2 regions of the Agromyces larvae genome follow, and region 2 is predicted to be linked to the other one. Evidence: riboswitches for the same ligand, from Rfam matches in the RefSeq annotation. Region 2 holds a riboswitch; the other holds the start of a gene.
The links. A riboswitch is a leader RNA that binds a small molecule or an ion and turns the genes downstream of it on or off. The one in region 2 is predicted to bind thiamine pyrophosphate.
Positions count from the first base shown of each region.

Region 1: another riboswitch for thiamine pyrophosphate. It lies ahead of MTO99_RS06075 (ECF transporter S component); the one in region 2 lies ahead of thiM (hydroxyethylthiazole kinase).

Region 1 is NZ_CP094528.1:1,299,239-1,306,784, forward strand. Features, by position in the region: gene MTO99_RS06060 (nucleoside/nucleotide kinase family protein) at 1-365, opposite strand, end outside; gene MTO99_RS06065 (energy-coupling factor transporter transmembrane component T family protein) at 362-1,216, opposite strand; gene MTO99_RS06070 (ABC transporter ATP-binding protein) at 1,213-2,733, opposite strand; gene MTO99_RS06075 (ECF transporter S component) at 2,735-3,364, opposite strand; TPP riboswitch at 3,402-3,512, opposite strand; gene MTO99_RS06080 (hypothetical protein) at 3,569-3,925, opposite strand; gene MTO99_RS06085 (DNA polymerase IV) at 4,047-5,360, opposite strand; gene gatB (Asp-tRNA(Asn)/Glu-tRNA(Gln) amidotransferase subunit GatB) at 5,683-7,200, opposite strand; gene gatA (Asp-tRNA(Asn)/Glu-tRNA(Gln) amidotransferase subunit GatA) at 7,200-7,546, opposite strand, start outside.
Region 2 is NZ_CP094528.1:2,459,279-2,466,824, forward strand. Features, by position in the region: gene panD (aspartate 1-decarboxylase) at 1-64, opposite strand, end outside; gene MTO99_RS11985 (GNAT family N-acetyltransferase) at 107-631, shown strand; gene MTO99_RS11990 (hypothetical protein) at 753-1,691, shown strand; gene MTO99_RS11995 (DUF596 domain-containing protein) at 1,688-2,137, shown strand; gene MTO99_RS12000 (hypothetical protein) at 2,295-2,627, opposite strand; gene MTO99_RS12005 (DUF6188 family protein) at 2,722-3,120, shown strand; TPP riboswitch at 3,139-3,234, shown strand; partial or broken gene thiM (hydroxyethylthiazole kinase) at 3,225-4,067, shown strand; gene MTO99_RS12015 (bifunctional hydroxymethylpyrimidine kinase/phosphomethylpyrimidine kinase) at 4,241-6,478, shown strand; gene MTO99_RS12020 (MFS transporter) at 6,475-7,546, shown strand, end outside.

The DNA.
Region 1 (7,546 bases), 1.2 Mb from region 2:
CGGGGGAACTCCGCGACCGAGCCCGCGCGATGCGACGCGGTCCAGTCGAAGACCGGCCGGCGGCCCGCCCGCCCCGCCGCGAGCGGCCCGATCAGTCCGATGCGCGCGAGCTGTGCGCCTCGGTCGAGCCCGTGCCATCCGGGGTACACGTCGTCGAGCCGCAGCACGCGCACGGGGCCCGGCCGGGTGGCCGCCAGCGCATCCGCGAGCGACGATTTGCCGGCACCGCTCGGTCCGTCGATCGCGATGACCGAGGCATCCGCTCGCCTGGCGGCGCGCTCGACCGCGGCGCGCACCTGGATGCCCGCCGGCGCACCGTGCGCGGTCGCGGAGCCGCTCCGATCGCGCTCCGGGCGAGCGCTCACGCCCACACCGGATGGAACGTGCCGGCGGCGACGGCGCCCCCAAGTGCGATCACCGCGACCGCCACTGCGACCGCGACGAGCACCAGATCGGCGGCACCGACGCGCGACTCCCGCGCCCAGGTGCGCGGACGATCTGCGCCGAATCCGCGCGCCTCCATCGCGGTCGCGAGCTTCGACCCGCGCCGGATCGCGAGCACGAGCAATGCGAACGCCATCGTGGCGAAGCGGCGCAGCACGCCGTGATCGCCGATGCCGCGGGCGCGCCGCGACAGGGCCATCGCCCGCCAGTCCTCGAGGAACAGGCCCACGAGTCGGGCGCCCGCGAGCGCACCGAGCACGAATCGGCTCGGCAGATGCCAGACCTGGGCGAGGCCGTCGGCGAGCGCGGTCGGGTCGACGTCGATGAACAGGAGCACGGCCGGCAGCCCCACGGCGAGCACCCGCAGCGTCACCGCGATCGCGAGCTCGATCGACCCGTCGGTGATGCGGATCAACCCGATGTCGACGTACACCGCGCCCGACGGCCGGCCGTACAGCAGCATGCTGACCCCGGCGATCGGCGCAGCGAGCAGGATCGGCCAGACCCGCTTCGCGATGGTCGGCAGCGAGAGGCCCGCCCCGGCGAAGAGCACGAGCTGCAGGACCAGCGCGATCGCCGCGCTCACCCAGTCGACGGTGAAGAGCAGCGGGGTCGTCATGACGATGATCGCCGCGAGCCGCGTCACCGGGTTGACGCGCGCCAACAGGCGCAGCCGCCGACGCCGACCCGGGCCGTCGGCGCGTCGACTGTCAGCGGGTGAGCCGCCCACGTCGGTCGTCTCGCCGACACCGGTGCGCTCGTCGAGGCTCATGCAGCCACCCCCGCGGTGCCGGAGCCGTCGGCCCCGCCGTCCCTGCCGGCGCCGGCGGGTGCGGCGGCCAGGGTGAGGAGGTGATCGCCGAGCGCTTCGACGTACGCACGGTCGTGCGTGACCGAGAGCAGGGTGACCCCCTCGGCGACGAGTTCGCGCAGGATCGTGACGAGTTCGATCCAGGTCAGCCGGTCCTGGCCGAAGGTGGGTTCGTCGAGGATGACGACCCGCGGTCGGGCGACGAGCACGGATGCCACGGTCAGCCGACGCTGCTCGCCGCCGCTCAGCGTGAACGGGTTCGCGTCGGCGAGGCGGTCGAGGTGGAGGCGGTCGAGCACCTCGTCGACCCGGCGGCGGGCCTCGGCGTGCTCGAGACCCAGCGCGCCTGCGGCGACCGCGGTCTCTTCGCGCACGGTGCGGGCCACGAACTGGTGCTCGGGTTCCTGGAACACGGTGCCGATACGGGTCAGCAGTTGCTTCGAACGCCAGGCGATGGGGTCGCGTCCGAGGCCGGCGGCGAGCGATTCGGATGCCTCGACACGGCCGTCGAGCGCAGGAAGCAGCCCTCCGAGCGTAAGTGCCAGGGTGGACTTGCCGGCTCCGTTCGGCCCGGTGAGCACGGTGGACCGGCCGGAGGGCAGCCCCGCGTCGATGCCGCGACGCAGGACGCGGCCGCGGGTGCGGCCGATCGCGAGCCCGTGAGCGGCGAGTTCGACGGCCGTGCCGGGCGCGACGGGCGTCGCCGCGGGGACGGGCAACGGCACGCCGGGGACCCACACCCCTGCCGCGAGCAGTTCGTCGCGGTGCCGTTCGAGCACCGCAGCGGGCTCCCCGTCGGCGATGAGTCGTCCGTCGCGTCCGAACACGAGCACTCGACCGACGAGGTCGACCCAGACGTCGACGCGGTGCTCGACGACGACGAACGTCGACCCGGTCTCGTCGAGCACGCGGCGCACGGCGTCGCGGACTTCGGCGACCCCGGCCGGGTCGAGGTTCGCCGTGGGTTCGTCCAGCAGCAGCAGACCCGGCTGCATCGCCAGGGTTCCGGCGAGGGCCAGTCGCTGCTTCTGCCCGCCCGAGAGCCGGCCCGTCGGGTGGTCGAGCGGCACGTCGAGGCCGACGGCGTCGAGTGCTCGACGCACCCGCGGCCAGATCTCGTCGCGCGGGACGCCGAGGTTCTCGCACGCGAAGGCCACGTCGTCACCGACGCGTGCGAGCACGACCTGCGAGTCGGGATCCTGCAGCAGCAGTCCGACTCGTCCGCGTGCGTCGCGGGAGTCGTGCTCGTCGATCAGCAGTCGCCCGGCCGACTCGCCCTCCTCGTCGCCGCCGTGAACGCCGGCGAGCGCGTGCAGGAACGTCGATTTGCCGCTGCCCGACGGGCCGACGACGAGCACCCGTTCGCCGGGCTCGATCCGCAGGTCGAGCCCGGCGATCGCCCAGCGCAGCCGTCCCGCGTGACGCCATCCCCAGTCGTGTGCGGCGACCGTGGCGGGTGCGACCCGGAGTGCGGTCACGTCAGACCCGCTTCGTCACCGACTGGCCCGCGGCGAATCGGTTCAGCGCGCCCGTGGCGGCCAGACCGCGCACGATCAGCCAGCCGAGCAGGCCGGCGAGCACGGCCCCCGAGACGAGGATGGTGCCGAGGTAGAGCGCGAGGAATTCGCCCGACTTCTGCAGGTTCGCCGAGGTGAACAGCTCGAGCGTCCACGCGCCGAGACCGGCGACGGCGCCCGCGAGCACGGCCACGATCGGCCCGAAGCTGCGGTAGGCGAAGATCGCGAACACGAGTTCGGCGCCGAGGCCCTGCGCGAGCCCCGAGTAGAGGGTCTCGATGCCCCACTGGTTGCCGACGATCGCGGAGACGATCGCGGCGAGCACCTCGACGTAGAGCGCGGCGCCGGGCTTGCGGATGATCAGACCGCCCAGCACGCCGCCGATGAGCCAGATGCCGACGGCGATGCCGCCGAGGCCCGGTGTGAGCGCGTCGGCGGCGGAGAACCAGGCGTAGCCGATGTTGTTCCAGATGAGGAACAGCAGACCGGTCGCGATGCCGACGACGCTGGCGACGACGATGTCGACGACCCGCCAACGCAGACGACGGTTCCCGGTCGAGACGCTGCTGGATTCGGTGATGGTTGCGTGCACTGGTCGTGCCCTTTCATTCGATGGAAAGCGGCACGGGAACGAGATGCGATGCCCTCCCTGCGCTGGCATGACCCAGATCAGGTTCGACGGTCGAAGGTTGGAGAACCTTCCTCTCAGCCCGGCTCACCGGACTCCCGTGTTCAGGGCACGAGTATACGCGCGAGTCGGCCCGCGCCGGGCCACTCGCGCATCCGGCGCAACAGTTCAGTGCTTCAGCGCGCGGATGACCCACCGCAGTGTCTTGCCGAGCGCCCAGACGAACGGCGTGGCGACGAGCAGCAGCCCGATGACGTTCGGCTCGAAGCGCACGTCTCCGTCACGTCCGACGTATGCACCGAGCGGAATGGAGACGCCGCCACCGCCGCCCCCGGAGCCTTCGCCGTGGCCCTGCCGGTCTTCGCCGACATCGCCTTCACCGCTGCCGCTTCCGCCGCCGAAGCCGTAGTAACCGAGCGCGACCGGCACGATGGTGGAACCTCCGACGTCGACCGGGTCGCCGTACGAGGTGCGGACGCCGACACCGGCGACCTTGTCAGCCAGGTCGAGCACGAGATCAGTCATGTGCGCAAGGCTAGCGAGCCGCCGGTCGCCCGGCCACCCCTTGCGGTCGAGCGGCTCGCCGGTCCTCGGACGTGCGAGGCGAAGCATCCGGGCGAGCGATGGCGCACCCACCGCCGCTGGGTCAGTCCCCGTCGCGCAGCCGGCGCGTCACCTCGGATCGCACGTCGACCGGGCGGCCGTCGTTCTCGGCGTCGTCGTCCGCGCGGCCCGCTCCGGCGGTGGTGCGCTTGCCGCGCACGAGCGCGGCGGGCCGCACCGCGCCGCGCCCGAACCGGGCGGTGACCTCGTCGATCGCCCGTTCGGCGTCGCGCCAGTCTTCGTCGGGATCCCAGAGCAGGGCGCCACCGCCCGCGGGCCGCAGTTGTTCGGCGCGCACGCCGATGAGCCGCACTCGCGCACCCTCGCCGATCAGCCCGGCGAGCGCGGCGGCCGCCTCGTCGTAGATGCGACGGCCGACATCGGTGGGCTCGGGCAGCGTGCGTGAACGGGTCAGAGTGCGGAAGTCGCCGTAGCGCAGCTTCAGCGACACCGTGCGCGCGACCAGGCCGGCCCGACGCAGCCGTACCGCGACGTCGTCGGCGAGTCGCAGCAGTTCGCGACGGATATCGTCTGGCTCGACGAGATCGTACGAGAAGGTCGACTCGTGGCCGATGCTCTTCTCTTCGCGGCCGGTCAGCACGCGACGCGGATCTTCACCGGCGGCCAGGCTGCGCAGACGTGCGGTGAGCGCGGGCCCGACGGCCCGTTCGAGCGCGTCGGCGGGCATATCGGCGACATCGCCGATGGTGCGCAGGCCGAGTCGGGCCAGCGACTCCTCGGTCACTCGGCCGACCCCCCAGAGCGCCGAGATCGGAAGCGGGTGCAGGAACGCGACGGTGTCGGCGGCGGGTACGACGAGCAGTCCGTCGGGTTTCGCACGGCCGGATGCCACCTTCGCGACGTACTTCGTGGCGGCGACGCCGACCGAGCAGGTGAGCCCCGTCTCGGCGCGAACGCGTTCGCGGATCGTCCACCCGATCTCGGCAGGGCTGCCGTGCAGCCTTCTGGCCCCCGAGACGTCGAGGAACGCCTCGTCGATCGAGAGCTTCTCAACCCGTGGCGTGATCGACTCGAAGATCTCCATCACCCGCTTGGAGTACTTCGCGTAGCTCGCGTAGTCGCCGCGAAGCACGATCGCGTTGGGGCATTTGCGCAGCGCCACCGACATCGGCATGGCGGAGTTCACCCCGAACTTGCGGGCTTCGTAACTCGCCGCCGAGACGACTCCGCGCCCCGCGGTACCGCCGACCAGCACCGGCTTGCCGCGGAGCTCGGGGCGCCGCAACAACTCGACCGACACGAAGAACGCATCCATGTCGACATGCAGGATCGGCGTCGCCGAATCATCGACGGGGCCGGTCGTCACCTGACGGGCCGAGCCATCCTGCTTGCTCACGATTCGACGCTATCCCGACCCACTGACACCCGCCGACGCATTCGCCTCCGCAGACTCCGGCACTGATGCGCCCCTGGCATACCCGAGCGCAGAGCACCCGCACCGCCTCCGGCACTGATGCCACACGCGCATCAGTGCCGGAGGCGCAACCCAACCAGGCACCGCAACCCATGCCACACGCGCATCAGTGCCGGAGGCAACGGAGGTCAAGGGCGCGGCGGGCTCGGTGCGGCCCCGGTCCCCGCTCCTCCGCGCGATTGCGCCGGGGCGCGCTTCCACCGGCCGGTGCTCGCGCCTCGGCTGGCGGATCACTCGCGAGGGGCTACGCCTGCGCGGCGCGCTCCAGGACGAGTTCGCGCACGCGCGCGGCGTCGGCCTTGCCCTGCATGGCCTTCATGACCGCGCCGATGACCGCGCCGGCGGCCTGCACCTTGCCGTCGCGGATCTTCTCGAGCACGTCGGGCTGGGCCGCGAGCGCCTGATCGATGGCCGCGATCAACGCGCCGTCGTCGGAGACCACCGCGAGACCGCGGGCATCGACGACCTGCTGCGGCGAGCCTTCGCCGTCGATGACGCCCTCGAGCACCTGCCGGGCGAGCCGGTCGGTGAGGGTGCCGTCCTCGACCAGCGCGGCGAGCTCGGCGACGTGCTGGGGCGACACGAGGCCCGAGGCATCCGTCTCGCGCTGGTTCGCGAGGCGCGCGATCTCACCCGTCCACCACTTGCGCGCGGCGGCGGGCGTGGCGCCGGCAGCGACGGTCTCGGCCAGCTCGTTCAACATGCCCGAGTTCGCCACGAGCTGGAACTCCTCGTCGGTGAAGCCCCACTCGGCCTTGAGCCGGCGCCGACGCGCGGCCGGCGGCTCGGGAAGCGCGGCGCGCAACTCCGCGATGAGCTCCGCCGACGGCACGACGGGCAGCAGGTCGGGCTCGGGGAAGTACCGGTAGTCGTCGGCGTCGGACTTCGGACGGCCCGGGCTCGTGGTGCCCGAATCCTCGTGCCAGTGCCGGGTCTCCTGCGTGATCGACCCGCCCTTCGCGAGGATCGCCGCCTGACGCTGGATCTCGTAGCGCACCGCACGCTCGATCGAGCGGAACGAGTTCACATTCTTCGTCTCGGTGCGAATGCCGAGCTTCTGCTCGCCGCGGGGGCGCAGCGACACGTTCGCGTCGCAGCGCAGATTCCCGCGCTCCATACGCGCCTCCGAGATGCCGAGCGCGAGGGCGATGTCGCGAATCGTCGACACATACGCGCGCGCCAGCGCGGGAGCATCCGCCTCGGCACCGAAGATCGGCTTCGTGACGATCTCGACCAGCGGCACACCCGCGCGGTTGTAGTCGACGAGCGAGTACTCGGCGCCGTGGATGCGACCCGTCGAGCCGCCGACGTGCGTGAGCTTGCCCGCGTCCTCCTCCATGTGGGCGCGCTCGATCGGCACCTGGAAGACTTTGCCGCCGTCGATCTCGACCTCGACCGAGCCCTCGTACGCGATCGGCTCGTCGTACTGCGAGATCTGATAGTTCTTCGCGAGGTCGGGGTAGAAGTAGTTCTTGCGGGCGAACCGGCTCGACTCGGCGATCGAGCAGCCGAGCGCGAGCCCGAGCGAGATCGACTTGCGCACGGCCTCGCCGTTCACCACCGGAAGCGACCCCGGCAGGCCGAGGCACACCGGCGAGACCAGCGTGTTCGGCTCGGCGCCGTGGTACTTCGCGTTCGCCGGGTTCGGGGCCGGCGAGAACATCTTCGTCTCGGTGTTGAGCTCGACGTGCACCTCGAGGCCGATGACCGGCTCGAACAGCTCGAGCGCCTTGTCGTAGTCCATCAGTTCGGCGCGGGCCATCAGACGGCACCTTCCTCGGTCGCGAGCAGCTCATGGGTGGACAGGTCGGGTGCGCGGTCGAGCAGGCGACCGCCCCACTCCGCGGTGAGCAGCTGCTCGAGCGCCCCGCCCACGTTGTACAGGCGGGCGTCTTCACGCGCCGGCGCGAGGAACTGGATGCCGACCGGCAGGCCGTCCTCGGGCGCGAGCCCCGCGGGCACCGAGATACCGGGCACACCCGCGAGGTTCGCGGGGATCGTCGCCACATCATTCAGGTACATCGCCAGCGGATCGTCGAGCTTCTCGCCGAGCTTGAACGCCGTGGTCGGGGCGGTGGGAGTGGCGAGCACGTCGACCTTGGCGAACG
Region 2 (7,546 bases):
CGGCGTGCGTCACAGTCGCCCGGTGGATCTTCGACTTCAGCATGGTGCGGCGGAACGCGGGCATCGTTCCATTCTGCCCGAGCCCGAACCGTGCGAGGATCGGCGCATGACCGGGGCATCCGCGATCGAACCGGCCGGGCCGCTGCCCGCCGGGATCACCCTGCGCCGCCCGACCGAGTACGACCACGCCGCGGTCGTGCGCGTCATCCCCGACTGGTGGGGGCTGCCCGCCGCGAGCCACCTGCCGATGATGCTGCCGCGGCTGTTCTTCCAGCATTTCTCTGACACGAGCTTCATCGCGACGGATGCCGCGGGGCTGGCGGGGTTCTTGATCGGATTCCGCTCGACCGCGCAGCCGGGGGTCGCGTACATCCACTTCGTCGGCGTGCGACCCGACCTGCGCGAGGCGGGGCTGGCGCGCACCCTGTACGAGACGTTCTTCGCCGAGGCCCGAGCCGACGGATGCCACCGCGTCGACGCGATCACTGGACCGGGAAACCGGCGGTCGCAGGCGTTCCACGCCGCGATGGGATTCACCGCGACCGGCGACATGGAGGTCGACGGCGTGCTGGCCTGGCGCGACTACGACGGACCGGGCGAGCACCGCGTCACCTTCACCCGCGCCATCTGACGCCCTCCCCCAGGTCGGGCGTTCTCTGCGGGCTCTGCCAGTTCCCGTTTCCGCAAGGCCGCGCCGCCACCATCCGCAGGTTGAGGAGCGCCCGACGGAGTCGGACGCGTCTCGAAACCTGGTGAGGTGCGCCGCGCTCGCCGCCGAGAACATCGCCGCGTACGTGCGGACCCTGGGTGACGCGGTCGGGAAGGCGTGGGAAGAGATCGGGTGGCTGCTCGGGCAGATGGCCGCCGAGATCGTCCTCGAAGTCGGTGTCGGCGTCCTCCTCAGTGTGGTGACCGCGGGGGTGGGGGCTGCCGCGACCGCGGCGAAGATCGCGTTCACCGTCGCCCGCTGGGCGATCCGGATCGCAGAGGTCTGCCACCGCCTCACCACCCTGATCCGCGGCGCCCTCACCGCCGCCCGCCTCACCGGACGCACCGCCGCCCACCTCGTCAAAGACAGCATCGCCGCCGGAGTCGCCGGCGTGGCATCCCAGATCGGGTACAACGAACTCCGTACCGCGATCGACCCGACCTACGAGAGACAGCCCCTCAGCGACATCGCAGCCGGCGCACTCATCGCCGGGGTTGTCGGCGGGGCGGGCGGGGTCGCGAAGAACGTCCCCGCCGCCAAGCACCTGGATGGCACGGAGAACGCGGCTGGCGCGAAGAAGGCCGGCACGGATTCTGCTGACAAAGCGCCCGCTCCCCGTCATCCCCTCGATGTCGGCTTCGGCAAACGCGAGTCGAGCGTGATCACGTTCGGCGGTGTCGACTACCCGAAGACGTCCGCGTCGAACGGGAAGACAACGAACGTCTACGACACGTCGAGCATCGCTGACGCCGACCTCGAACGTCACGTGTGGGCGCACGCCAGGACCCTCGCCGGCGAAGCGCGATTTGAGCAGATGGCGGCGGTCGTATGGACTGCGGTCATGCCGGACGGGACTCACGTCACCGCACGGCAAGTGTCGACGGCGCACATCGTCGGCTCGACCGACCGGGCAAGATGGACGATCGAGCTTTGGAGCGGGACCCTTGACAGGGGCGGGAAACGGGAGCTGAAGTTCAAATGACCAATAACTCGGGTAGGTTTCAGCATCCGACTGCTTTCCAGCTGCAATACATCGCTGAGTACTCCGAGATGGATGACTTGAACGGTCTCTGGCGATGGTTTGCGTCGCGGGAGCCGAATCCGGCCGTCCCTCAGGCCACGGACGACTTCGCCACGCTGCCGTTCGCCGTCCGCCGGGAGGCGTTCTTCTGGACGCTCGAGCAGCTCATCGATCATCGATACATCCGTCTCGAGTACTGGGAGTGGTGGCCGCATGGCTCGGGCCCGGTCGATGGAGGACCGAGCGCGCAGGTCGACGTGCTGCGTCGCGAGTTTCCAACTGACGACATCGGCCTCGACGACGGGATCTGGTTCTTCACACCGCCGTGCCCGGTCGGGTCGAACTGGTACTGGCCCGACAAGGCGGAGCCGCTCCGGTTCATCGCCGAACCGCTCCCCGAAGACTGAGCCGATGGCCATGACCCTTCCCAGCCCTGACGACATGGTCGATGCTCCGACCTGGGAGAATTACATCGTCGCGCAGTGCGTCCAGGCCGCGCTTGGCCTCATTCCGATCAACACACTCGCTGTCGCGGGTAACTACCGACGGAACGGCTGTCACACTTCACTTCCAGGTTTCAGAGTTGACCGACGGCGATGATGAGGACGTCTCGGACATCGAAAGCAATCTGCTGGGTGGTGTCGCACGCCGAAGTACGGTGACCGCCTCGAGGTGGTTCTCTCCGGCCGTGCGCTCACCGACAGCTGCTCCGCAGATCGCATCGGAGGCGGCGATTCCCGCGAGCACGGCGAGCGACCCGATCAGGTTCGCCTTCGATTCGATTCCGGCGTCGTCGGCAAGCGTCTCGATGAGTTCTGCTGCGGCGACGAATGCGCGCGCGTGAGTGGCTCTCGTCGTGACATCCGTTCGAGTTATCCGCTGAGCTCTCGCGCTCATGACGCGGAGCCGACGGCAAGCCAGGCTCGCGCGCGACAACCCATTTCGCCATCGAACCTGACGGTTCGTACCCGATACCGAAAGGATGGAACCCATGAGACTGGATCTCGAAGAGAGCTCGATCACGCGAGTTTCGTTCGATTTCGCCGTGACGCTCCTCCTCTCCAACGGTGCCGAGATGCGAATCGAAACAGAGGGTGTATTCACCCCACCGATCGGCGACGAAGTCGGATTCGACCCGGAGGACGCCCGGCCGGTGGCTGGGGTTCTGCTTGGACTCCTCAGGGAGGATGTGTCGCTCGCCGAGGCAGGGGACCATGGAGCCCTCCGCATCCGAACCAAGACGGGCATGGAGGTCAACGTCGTCTCAAGCCCCGACTATGAGGCTTGGGGGATCGTTTGGCCTGATGGGCGTCGAGTGATCTGTATGCCCGGAGGCGAACTCGCCATCTGGGACCTCCCCGAGCAGCATGAGCGCTCGGACTCCCGCTGACCCTGCGTTAGGCTCGCACGCAGTGACACGGGGTGCCGCGACCGCGCGGCTGAGATCACACCCGTCGAACCTGATCTAGCTCGTACTAGCGAAGGGATGTCGCGATGCAGACGCGCGCACTCACCGACCCTGCCCACCTGACCGCCGCGAGCGTCGACCTGCTCGACGCCGTGCGCGCCACGACTCCGTTGGTGCACAGCATCACGAACGCGGTGGTGACGAACTTCACCGCGAACGTGCTGCTCGCGCTCGGCGCGGCCCCGGCGATGGTCGACATCACCGAGGAGTCGGGTCTGTTCGCCGGCGTGGCGGGCGGCCTGCTCGTCAACCTCGGCACGCCGACGCCCGAGCAGCGGGCCGCCGCGCGCGAGGCGGTCGTGGGCGCGAACGCGGCGGGCACGCCGTGGGTGCTCGATCCGGTCGCGATCGGCGTGCTGCCGGTGCGCACCGCGCTCGCGCACGAGTTGGTCGCTGCGCGCCCGACGGCGATCCGCGGCAATGCGTCGGAGGTGCTCGCGCTCGCCGGTGCCGGCGCCGGCGGGCGCGGCGTCGATGCGGCCGACACGACGGATGCCGCAGCCGATGCCGCAACGCACCTCGCGACGGAGTTCGGCTCGGTCGTCGCGGTCTCGGGCCCCGTCGACCTCATCACCGACGGCGTGCGCACCGCTCGCCTCGCGAACGGCGACGCGCTGCTCACCCGGGTGACGGGCGGGGGTTGCGCGCTGGGCGCGGTGACGGCGGCGTTCCTCGCCGCGGCGCGCGGCACCGGGCATGACGCGTTCACCGCGACGGCGGCCGCGACCCTCGTGTACACCGTCGCGGCCGAGCTCGCCGCGGTCGACGAGACGGGCGCACCGGTCGGGCCGGGCACGTTCGCGGTGCGGTTCCTGGATGCGCTCGCCGCCGTCGACGGCGCGCGGGTGCTCGAGCGCGCGCGGGTCGCCACGGCTTCGAGCGGGTCGGATGCCACAGGCCAGACGGATGCCACGCCGCAGGCGGATGCCACGCCGCAGGCGGATGCCACAGGCCAGACGGATGCCACGCGGCAGGCCCCTGCGACCGGCGGAGCCGAACCCTCCGGCGAATCCGGTGACGCGGCGTCGGCGGCGGTGCCGGCGTGAGCTCGCGGCATCCGTTCGACCTGTCCCTCACCCTCGTCACCGACGCCGCCCTGTGCGGCGAGCGCGGCGTCGCCGCGGTCGTGGCCGAGGCGGTCGCCGGCGGTGCGACCATCGTGCAACTGCGCGACAAGCTCGCGTCGACCGAACAGCTCCTCGAGCAGGTCGCCGAACTCGCGGGGGTGATCGACGGGCGCGCGGCGCTCGTCGTGAACGACCGGCTCGACGTGGTGGTCGCGGCGCGCGAGCGCGGCATCCGGGTCGACGGGGTGCACCTCGGGCAGAGCGACGCGGCGGTGCTCGCCGCACGCGACGCGCTCGGGCCCGACGCGATCGTCGGTCTCACGGCGAACACGCGGGCGCACCTCGATGCGGTCGCGCGGCTCCCCCGCGGCACGGTCGACTACCTCGGGGTCGGCGTCATCCGCCCGACCTCGACGAAGCCCGACCACCCGCCGGCGCTCGGCGTCGACGGCTTCGCCGTGCTCGCCGCGGCGACCGACGTGCCGTGCGTCGCGATCGGCGGGGTCGGCGCGGCGGATGTGCCGGAGTTGCGCCGTGCGGGCGCGGCCGGCGTCGCGGTGGTGTCGGCGATCTGCGCCGCACCCGATCCCCGTGCGGCGGCCGCGGAGTTCGCCGCGAGGTGGGCGGCGAGCGCGGGAATCGAGGCGGACGGAGGCAGTCCGACCGCGTCGGGCGCTCCTCGACCGGCGGGCGGTGTCCCGCGGGTGCTCAGCATCGCGGGCAGCGACCCGTCGGGCGGGGCGGGCATCCAGGCCGACCTGAAGTCGATCGCCGCGGTCGGCGGGTACGGCATGGCGGCGATCACGGCGCTCACCGCGCAGAACACGCGCGGGGTCCGGGGCGTGCACGTGCCGCCGGCGACGTTCCTGGCCGACCAGCTCGACACGATCGCCGACGACATCGAGGTCGATGCGGTGAAGATCGGCATGCTCGCGAATGCCGAGGTGATCGACACGGTCGCCGCGTGGCTGCGTCGCATCCGCCCGCCGGTCGTCGTGCTCGACCCCGTGATGGTCGCGACCAGCGGCGACCGGCTGCTCGACCCGGACGCCGAGCGCGCGTTGCGCGACCTGCTGCCGCTCGCCGATCTGGTGACGCCCAACGTGGCCGAGCTCGCGGTGCTCGCCGACGCCGAACCAGCGACCACTTGGGCGGGGGTCATCGCCCAGGCCGAGACCGTCTCAGCCGGGTTCGGCGTGCGGGTGCTCGCGAAGGGCGGGCACCTCGACGGCGCGACCGCACCCGACGCGCTCGTCGACGCGGCGGCCGCCACGATCGTCGAGTTCGACGGCGAGCGCATCGCCACGACCGCGACCCACGGCACGGGCTGCTCGCTCTCGTCGGCACTGGCCACGCTGCGCGCCTCGCTCGGCGCGTGGGAACCCGCCGTCGCCGAAGCGCGCCGGTGGCTGCGCGAGTCGCTGCGGCACGGCGAATCGCTCGCCGTCGGCGGCGGCCACGGGCCGGTGCATCACTTCGCCGGGCTGTGGTCGCGTGGTGGGCTCGCCACCGCACCGACTCCCGCCGAGGTCGAGGCCGAATGGTGGGCCGAGATCGCCGACGTGCGACGCGCGATCGACGAGCTGCCCTTCATCCGTGCGCTGGCCGACGGAAGTCTGCCGCGGACGGCGTTCGAGGAGTACCTCGCGCAGGATGCGCACTACCTGCGGGTGTACTCGCGGACGCTCGCCGAGGCATCCCGGCTCGCCCCCGACGCACCTGCCCAGGCGTTCTGGGCGGCCGGAGCGCAACGCTGCCTCGACGGCGAACTCGCGCTGCACCGCGACCGCCTGCACGACCTGCGCGGACCGCGCGACCAGCGTGCCCGGCCCTTCGAGCCGAACGCGGCGAACACCGCGTACCTCGACCACCTCGTCGCGAGCGGCTCGCGCGGCGGGTACGCCGAACTGATCGCGGCCGTGCTGCCCTGCTACTGGATCTACGACGACCTCGGTCGCCGGCTCGTCACCGGCGGGTTCGGCCCCGAGGCGCTCTCGCCGGAGCATCCGTACGCCGACTGGCTCGCCATGTACGGCGAGCCGGCCTTCGAGCTCGCCACCCGGCAGGCGATCGACACGGTCGCGGCCGTCGCGTCGCGTGCGACGCCGGCGGTGCGTGCCCGGATGCTGCGCGCGTTCCGCCGCTCGGCCGAGCACGAGCTGGCGTTCTTCGCGGCACCCTGGCCCGCCGACCGGATCGAGGTCGACGCGTGACCCGCCGGGGTGGCGGCCTCGCGCTGGCCGCCGCGGTGTCGGGCACGGCGTTCGAGTGGTACGACTTCTTCCTGTACGGCACGGCGGCGGCGCTCGTGTTCCCCACGCTGTTCTTCCCGGGCGAGGACCCGTTGACCGGGATCCTGCTCAGCTTCGCCGTGTACGCGACCGGGTTCATCGCGCGCCCGCTCGGGGGTCTGGCCGCAGGCGCGTTCGGCGACCGGTACGGGCGACGGCGCGCACTGAGTGCGACGCTCTGGGTGATGGGCCTCGCGACCGCCGCGATCGGCCTGCTGCCCGGCTACGCCCAGATCGGCATCGTCGCGCCGCTGCTGCTCGTCGCGCTGCGGTTCGTGCAGGGCATCGCGACGGGAGGCGAATGGGGCGGTGCCGTGCTGATGGCGCTCGAGCATGCGCCCGACCGGCGCGGGCTGCGCGGCGGGGTGGTCGCGAGCTCGGTCTACCTCGGGCTGATCCTCGGCAACCTCGCCTTCGTCATCGCGGTCGCCGTGCTCGACGAGCAGGCCCTGTTCGCGTGGGGGTGGCGGGTGCCGTTCCTCGCGAGCCTCGTGCTCGTGGCGATCGGGCTCGTGCTGCGGCACCGCGTGGCGGAGTCGCCCGAGTTCCTCGCGGCGGTCGCGGCCGACACCGGACGCGACGGCGGGCGCGTCGGCGCGCACCCGATCGCCGACGCCCTGCGGCAGCCGCGCAACGTCATCGCCGTCGCCCTGGTGCGCATCGGGCAGAACGCGAGCTTCTACGTGATCTCGGTGTTCTGCCTCGGCTACGCGGCGACCGTGCTCGGGATGCCGAAGTGGGTGACGCTCACCGCGCTGCTCACCGGGGCCTCGGTCGCGGCGCTGCTGTGCCCGCTGTGGGGCGCGATCGGCGAGCGGATCGGCGCCGCCCGGCTGACGGCTGCGAGCCTCGCCGGTCTCGGGGTGCTCGCGGTCCCGCTGTTCCTGCTGCTCGACACCGGCGTGGCCGCGCTCGTGATCGCCGTCGTCGGACTCAGCATCGGCATCGTCAACGCCGCAGCCGATGGCGTGCAACCGGTGTGGTTCGCGA